DNA from 3 places in the Bradyrhizobium sp. Rc2d genome. Region 2 is predicted to be linked to each of the others. Evidence: riboswitches for the same ligand, from Rfam matches in the RefSeq annotation. Region 2 holds a riboswitch; each other region holds the start of a gene.
The links. Region 2 has a riboswitch for cobalamin ahead of BLV07_RS47585 (TonB-dependent receptor). Riboswitches for the same ligand answer to the same signal wherever they lie in the genome.

Region 1 (2,262 bases), on a different contig from region 2:
TTCGAGACATTTTCTTCATAACCGTCGGCCTATTCATCCACACATCATTCCAAAGCGGGCAACCTTCAACCTGTTATGCGCGAGCGCAAGAAGTTAGCGGCGACGCAACGGGGCGACCGCCGGTCCCGCGCGAGCATGCGCTCCCCTCTATGTCGCGCGCCGCTAACTTCAGTTGCCAGCGACAGCCTCAATTTGCTGTGCTGGACCTGCCCAGCAGGAGGAGACTGGGCATGCCGAGGACTTGCATTCTTCGTGCCACGTAATAGACGGCAATTCGCACCGGTTTTATGTCCTCTTTGTCGACTTTCCGACTTGCCCACGTCTCGATGTTTCCATTCAGCCTATCCATCGCGGCTTATGCAACCTCGCACGCAGCGGGTATTCGACGGCGCAGCGGAACGCCTCGGTGCCAAGTTCCTGATGAGAATTGGGAGCACGTTGCCGCCATTGAACCGTTTGGTTCGGTATCGTTGCCGGAATATGGGCTTTCGATCTCTGCCATGCCGTTGGGCACTTGCGACGAAGGGCCCTGGCGCGTTTGGCGCGCCTTTCGCGACATGCGGCGCTCCGGAATTCGAGAGCAGCCTCAGCCAGGTGCGCTTTGCACACGATGGCCAACGACGCGAAGCCGATCTTCACCGCCGAGCATTTGGAGTCGGGCTGGCACCGCAAATCAACGTGCTCGCCGGGTCTGTTGCTGGCTTCGCCAGGTGTCTTGGGCCTATTCAACACGGATCCTGTTGGTCGAGAAGGCGGCTGGACGGCGGACGTGCTCGAAGAACCGCTCGGAAGCCGGGACTCGCATCAAATGCGTTCTGCTCGAGGCCGCAGTCCCGACCGCGCAAGCCGCATTTGTCCCTGCCACCTATCCGGCGTGCGGGCCGCGGGCAGCTCCGATGGTCATTCCGATATCGCTGATTGGAGAGCGCTTCTACATCGTCTCAACGATAGAGATGCATGGCCATTCGCGTAGCAGATGTCGCAGCATTTAGCTTGAGACAAATCTGAGAGGTTGACGGAAGAGTTCTCTTGCCGATAATCCAAGTCGTCGAGGTTCTCCGGTTTCCATTTGATCCGGAGCTAAGAGGGAAGCCGGTGAAAATGCCGGCGCTGCCCCCGCAACTGTGAGCGGCGAGCCGCTGTCCAACGATGTCACTGAAGCCTGCGCGGCTTCGGGAAGGCCGGACAGCAGCGATGACCCGCGAGCCAGGAGACCTGCCCCGACAATATATTCGTCCACGGGCGGGGTGTCCCGGTGGTGCGCCAAGCAGCCGTCGCACCGCGCGACTTCCCCTGCCTGCGTCCGCCATGGCCTTTGCCCCCAACATCGGGTTAACGCTATGTCTCTTCTCTCTCTTCCGGTTGCCACGCTCGGAACGCCACGCATCGGTCCCAGGCGCGAGCTCAAACTCGCTCTAGAAAGCTACTGGGCCGGAAAAAGCAGCGAACAGCAGTTGCTCGAGGACGCAGCTGGCCTGCGTGCCGCGAACTGGGCTCGTCAGAAATCTATCGGCGTCACGGTCATTCCATCGAACGATTTCTCGCTGTATGACCAGGTGCTCGACACAAGTCTCATGGTTGGCGCTATCCCGGAGATCTACGCCTCGAAAACCGAATCCGTTTCGCTCAAGACGTACTTCGCCATGGCCCGCGGTTCACAATGCGACGACCAGGGTGCGAGTTGCGGTCACGGACCGCGCGGATTTGGCGCACCCGCGCAGGAGATGACCAAGTGGTTCGATACCAACTACCACTACATGGTCCCCGAGTTTCACAGGGGACAGACTTTCAGATTGCGCTCTCGAAAGCCGATCGAGGAGTATGAGGAAGCCAAGGCCCTTGGCTTCCAGACCCGCCCTGTCCTGATCGGGCCGGTTACATTCTTGAAGCTCGGCAAGAGTGCCGATCCTGCGTTCCTGCCACTCTCACTACTGGATGATCTGATACCGGCCTATATCGAGGTTCTGCAGGAATTGGCCAAACGCGGGGCAAATTGGGTTCAGTTCGACGAGCCCTGCCTGGTTCTTGATCTGGATGAGGGGTCGCGAAAATCTTTGCTACATGCCTATGACCGGCTCGCCAAGGAGGGCCCGGCCATGAAGATCATGGTTGCCAGCTATTTCGGCGACCTCGGCGACAATCTAGACACCGCCTTGAGGCTGCCAATTGCCGGATTGCACCTCGATCTGGTTCGAGCGCCACAGTTATTGGATCAGATCATTGCCGGCGGGCGAAGTGATCTCGTCATCTCGCTCGGTGTCG
Region 2 (2,262 bases):
CACCAGCGGCGCACCCCAATATGCCTTCGAGCGATCCTCTCTGTATTCGATTGCACCCCAGATCTTGAGACTGTCGGAGATGCGGTAGTTGAGCTGGCCGGACGTGTCGAACGTCTTGATATTGGTATCGTCGGCAAAGCCGTTGAGCGTGGAACGGCTGATGTCAAAGCGGTAGTCCAGCCCCTGCACGTTGGTGCTGCCGCCCGAACCATAGTGAACGCGGAACGAGTTCAGGGAATCCCAGGAAAAATCAGCCTCGTTCCGAATCGGTCCGGTGTGCGGCTGCTTGGTGACGAAATTGATGGCGCCGCCGGCGGCGCCCTCGCCCGAGATCAGCGAAGCCGGACCTTTCAGGAATTCCACCGCCTCGAGATTGGCGGTATCCGCGATCCGCGAGGTCATGTTCTGCGGACCGATCTTGATGCCGTTGTAGAGCGTGTTGATCTGGCTGTTGGTGAAGCCGCGCATGGAGAAGGCCGAAGGTTCAGCCGGGTTGTCGCCGGAGGTGACACCGACTGCGCCCTGTGCCACCTCCGATACGGTACGATAGCCCTGCTCGCGCATCGTCGCCGCCGAGATCACCTCGACGGTCGCCGGCGTCTCGCGCACGGTGAGGCCGAGCCGCGAGGCGCTTTCGGCCACGGCATTGCTGTTGAGCGGCGTCGCTGCCGCGGCGGCCGGCACGACAGGCTTGGGCGCTGCGGATGCGGCTGCCGGTCTGCGTGCAGCTGCACGGCGGGCGCTCTGCGCCTCGCGGCCCGCCGGCTTGGCCTGCTTGCGGGATTGCGCCGGCGACACCTCGACCGGCGGCAGGGGTTCGCGGGCCTGCTGCGCCAGCGCGGCAGATACATCGGCGGCGGCTAGTGACGTAAGAGCTGCGGAGGCAAGCAGGAAACGGCGCGGTCGTACAATGCGGATGGAAGACACGGTTCGAAACCTCGGTATGACGTCAGTGGCACGTCACAGCGAACGAGGTCTCACCCTGGGCTTGTCAGCCGTCCGATGAAGCCGAATGTCTGTACTCCCCGACCGACATCTTCGCGTGTGACCACGGCTGACGGCAGGTCTCCTGGCTCGCGGGTCGTGACCGCTTCGTCGCCTTCCCGGGACCGAGGACCCAGTGGCTTCTGACGAAGGATTCACCGCTTACAGTTGCGGGGGCAGCCGCGGCATTGGGGACAAATTCCCCGCACCGCATTCCCTTTTCATCCCCTCTCGGGGAAACCGTCGAAGCCATCTAGGATTACGATCAAGACAGAGTCAATGTGCAAGCTGCGGCGTTATTGCCACAGCAACCAACTTCCTCGGAGATGAGCATGGAAGGCGAGACCTTCCTCTGGCTGATACGGCATGCACCGGTCGACGGCATCAAAGGGACGATCCATGCGGCTGACGCGCCGGCCAATCTCGGCGATCGCGCGCCACTGCAGGCGCTGCGGCAGCACCTGCCGCGAGGCGCAGCGAGCTATGCCAGTCCGTCGCGGCGCACGGTCGAGACCGCGCAGGCGCTGGGACTCGCGCCCGAGCTGATGCCCGAATTCAGTGAACAGGATTTTGGCGCATGGACCGGCCGTCGGCATGACGACATCGGCGCGGCTGGCGACGAGGCTTATGCACAGTTCTGGAGCGATCCGGCGCGCGGCCGTCCGCCGGGCGGCGAGAGCTTTGAGGACCAGGTCGCGCGCGTCCGGCTGGGACTCTCGCGGATCGGCGCGGGCTCGGCAGCGCTCGTCGTGCATTCCGGCACGGTCCGCGCTGCGCTCTGCATCGCGCTGGATCTGACACCGCAAGCCGCCTTGCGGTTCGTGATCGATCCGCTGTCGCTCACCCGGATCGACCGGCTCGCCACCGGGTGGCGCGTCGTTTCCGTCAATCAGCGGTTGGCCTGAGCCGGGTCAGGCCGGGCGATCCGGTACATTGGCCTGCGCAAACGTCGCCATGCCGTTGTGGAGCGCGCAAGCCAACCGCACCAGCGGCAGCGCGATCGCGGCGCCCGATCCCTCCCCAAGCCTGAGATCGAGGCTGATCAGCGGCTGCACGTTCAGCGCACGCAGCACCAGCCGATGCCCCTGCTCTGCCGATTGATGCGACGGCAGCAGGAACGGCCGGCACGACGGGTTGATCCGCACCGCCGCCAGCGCCGCCACTGACACGATGAAGCCGTCGATCAATACAGGGATGCGGCGTTGCGCAGCCGCGATGATCGCGCCTGAGATCGCCGCGATTTCGAGACCGCCGACGGCACACAGGATGTTTTCAGGC
Region 3 (2,262 bases), on a different contig from region 2:
ATAGCCTGCAACCGTCTGCTGCCTGAGGTCGTAATTGTGCCAGGCGGCGAGACCCTGGCCGGCGCCGCGGTTCTGCTGAAAGCTCGAATCGTAATAGTCGATGCCGGTCAAGAGCTGCGACGGCATTCCGAGCAGAAGGCTCTTCACGCTGAGCCGCGGCGTGATCGACCACGTCGTCAGATCGGCGTCGACATAGGTCGAGGTGAAGAAGGCGGGCACCGGCGTCGGACTGGAGAAGAATGCACTCTGCTGCCTCTTGTCGCGCATGCCGCCGTCGACGATGAGATCGACGCCGTTCACCAGGGTTTTTGTGAAACCCGCTGTCGCGCCAAAACCTTGCTGGTTGGCATAGTTGAAGGGCGTGCTGGTCGCTCGCCGGTTGGTCGCGAGCTCATCGAGGCCGATCGAGGGATCGACGGTGCGGCCGCCCGGCAGTCGCAGTTCCTGATTGTCGCCGGTCACGGTCAGGAAAGCAGTCAACCCCGGCGTCGTGTAGTTCAGATTGCCGACACCGTTCTCCTGGGAATAGCGATTGTTGTCGCGATAGCCATCGGTCTTGACGGTATTGCCGTAAAACGAGGTCGACCACGGACCGGAATTGAGCGATGTCGAGACGTTGCCGAGCCTGGTGTTGAACGAGCCGAAGCCGGCCTCGATGCGCGCGGCCATGGGCGGTCTGCCGACGCCGTTCTTGGTGATGATGTTGATGACGCCGCCGACCGCATTGTCCCCATAGAGCACCGCACCGGAATTGCCGCGCGTGATCTCGATACGCTCGATGGAATTGAGCGGGATGGTAGCAAGGTCCACCTGCGCCATGTCGATGTCGTTCAGCCGTCGTCCGTTGACCAGCACCAGCGTGTTGGCGGTTGCGAACGCGCCGAAGCCGCGCAGGTCGACACTGGTCTTGGCGCCGATCGGACCGCCATAGAACGTCGTGATCTGGGCGCCCGGTACTTGCGTCGAGATGATCTCGGCAAGCGTCTGCGACGGCGCATGGGCGATGTCGGCGGCCGTGATGACGCTCGTGGCGGCGCCGACGATGCCTCCATTGTTGCTGGCCGCCTCGCCGCCAGAGCCGGACGAGCCGGCCCCTGTCGGCGCGCCGTTCGGCATCGCCCGGCGCCTCCCCGTGTCGCCATCGCTGCTCGCCCTGGCACGCGTGCGGTTCTGATCGTCGGGCCTGGTCACTTCGACCGGTGGCAACTGCTCGGCGGCAGTCTGGGCGCGGGCGCCCCTCATATTGAGGACAACAACGGGAATGATGAAGCTGGACGCCAGCCAGGCCGTGCGACGGCACCGGACGGCGGCGGAAACGGAAGACATGCGAATAAAACCTCGGCAGGACGTCAGTGGCACGTCACAGCGAACGAGGTTTCACGACGGAGCGATCGATCGCTCCGGTGAAGCTAATGTCTGTACTCCCCGACCGACATCTTCGCGTGTGACCACGGCTGACGGCAGGTCTCCTGGCTCGCGGGTCGTGACCTCTCCGTCGCCTTCCCAGGACCGAGATTCCCAGTGGCATAGGACGAGAGATTCGCCGCTTACAGTTGCGGGGGCAGCCATGGCATTGAGAAGATCCCGGCGTTGGGAAAATCTCGCACCACGTTCCCTTTTGATCTCCGTGAGGAGAACCGTCGTGGATCTTTTACGAGTCGTGCAGCCCGGGAGTCAATCGGCCGGTTGCATCTGGCAGCGACAACTCGCCGCTACCGGTGCGTCCCGCAAGCAGCGGCCCAGCAGCTACGTCCGCCCTCGCGGGCGCTGGGCCTGCGCCCAAGCGACGGCGACGTCGCGTGGCGGAACATCGATGCGCTTGATCGGCGTCAGTTCGCCGGAGGCAGAGACGATCGCGGTCTCCTCGCGGCGGCAGCGCCGACACACGAAACGGACCTCACGCGGGAATGCCGACCAGGTTGAACGTTTGACGTTGGCAGCCATCGGCCAAGCGTCGCAATGCGAGCACGACACCAGGAGGCGGCCGGGATCGAGCATACCCATTCAATCGGACTCCACGTCCTGCCCGCTTCCTTCAATGATTGATCCAAGTGAATCGTTCCGGTGCCTGGGCACCGCCGACGGCCTCCTGTCTTTTGGCGCGTCGTCAGCGACTTTGGGTGCGTCGCTCCCGACCTTCGCACGCATCAAGAACTCAGCGAGCCCCCTTGAGGGTGCAGGAGGTCGTGCAGGTGACCGTGGTGCCGTGATCGCATGACTTGCAGGCGCTGACGCACTGGTTCATGTCGCGAGGATTGTAGC

Region 1: it holds a riboswitch for cobalamin, as region 2 does, so the genes downstream of both, metE (5-methyltetrahydropteroyltriglutamate--homocysteine S-methyltransferase) here and BLV07_RS47585 (TonB-dependent receptor) in region 2, are expected to answer to the same signal.
Region 3: it holds a riboswitch for cobalamin, as region 2 does, so the genes downstream of both, BLV07_RS12825 (TonB-dependent receptor) here and BLV07_RS47585 (TonB-dependent receptor) in region 2, are expected to answer to the same signal.

Annotation. Positions count from the first base shown of each region.
Region 1 covers NZ_FNCU01000040.1:49,368-51,629, reverse strand. The annotation lists gene BLV07_RS34000 (nodulate formation efficiency C protein) at 1-37, opposite strand, end outside; cobalamin riboswitch at 1,035-1,237, shown strand; gene metE (5-methyltetrahydropteroyltriglutamate--homocysteine S-methyltransferase) at 1,341-2,262, shown strand, end outside.
Region 2 covers NZ_FNCU01000012.1:180,782-183,043, forward strand. The annotation lists gene BLV07_RS47585 (TonB-dependent receptor) at 1-927, opposite strand, end outside; cobalamin riboswitch at 1,043-1,244, opposite strand; gene BLV07_RS17340 (histidine phosphatase family protein) at 1,317-1,889, shown strand; gene cobT (nicotinate-nucleotide--dimethylbenzimidazole phosphoribosyltransferase) at 1,896-2,262, opposite strand, start outside.
Region 3 covers NZ_FNCU01000008.1:45,591-47,852, forward strand. The annotation lists gene BLV07_RS12825 (TonB-dependent receptor) at 1-1,326, opposite strand, end outside; cobalamin riboswitch at 1,443-1,657, opposite strand; gene BLV07_RS12830 (hypothetical protein) at 1,747-2,004, opposite strand; gene BLV07_RS12835 (hypothetical protein) at 2,156-2,262, opposite strand, start outside.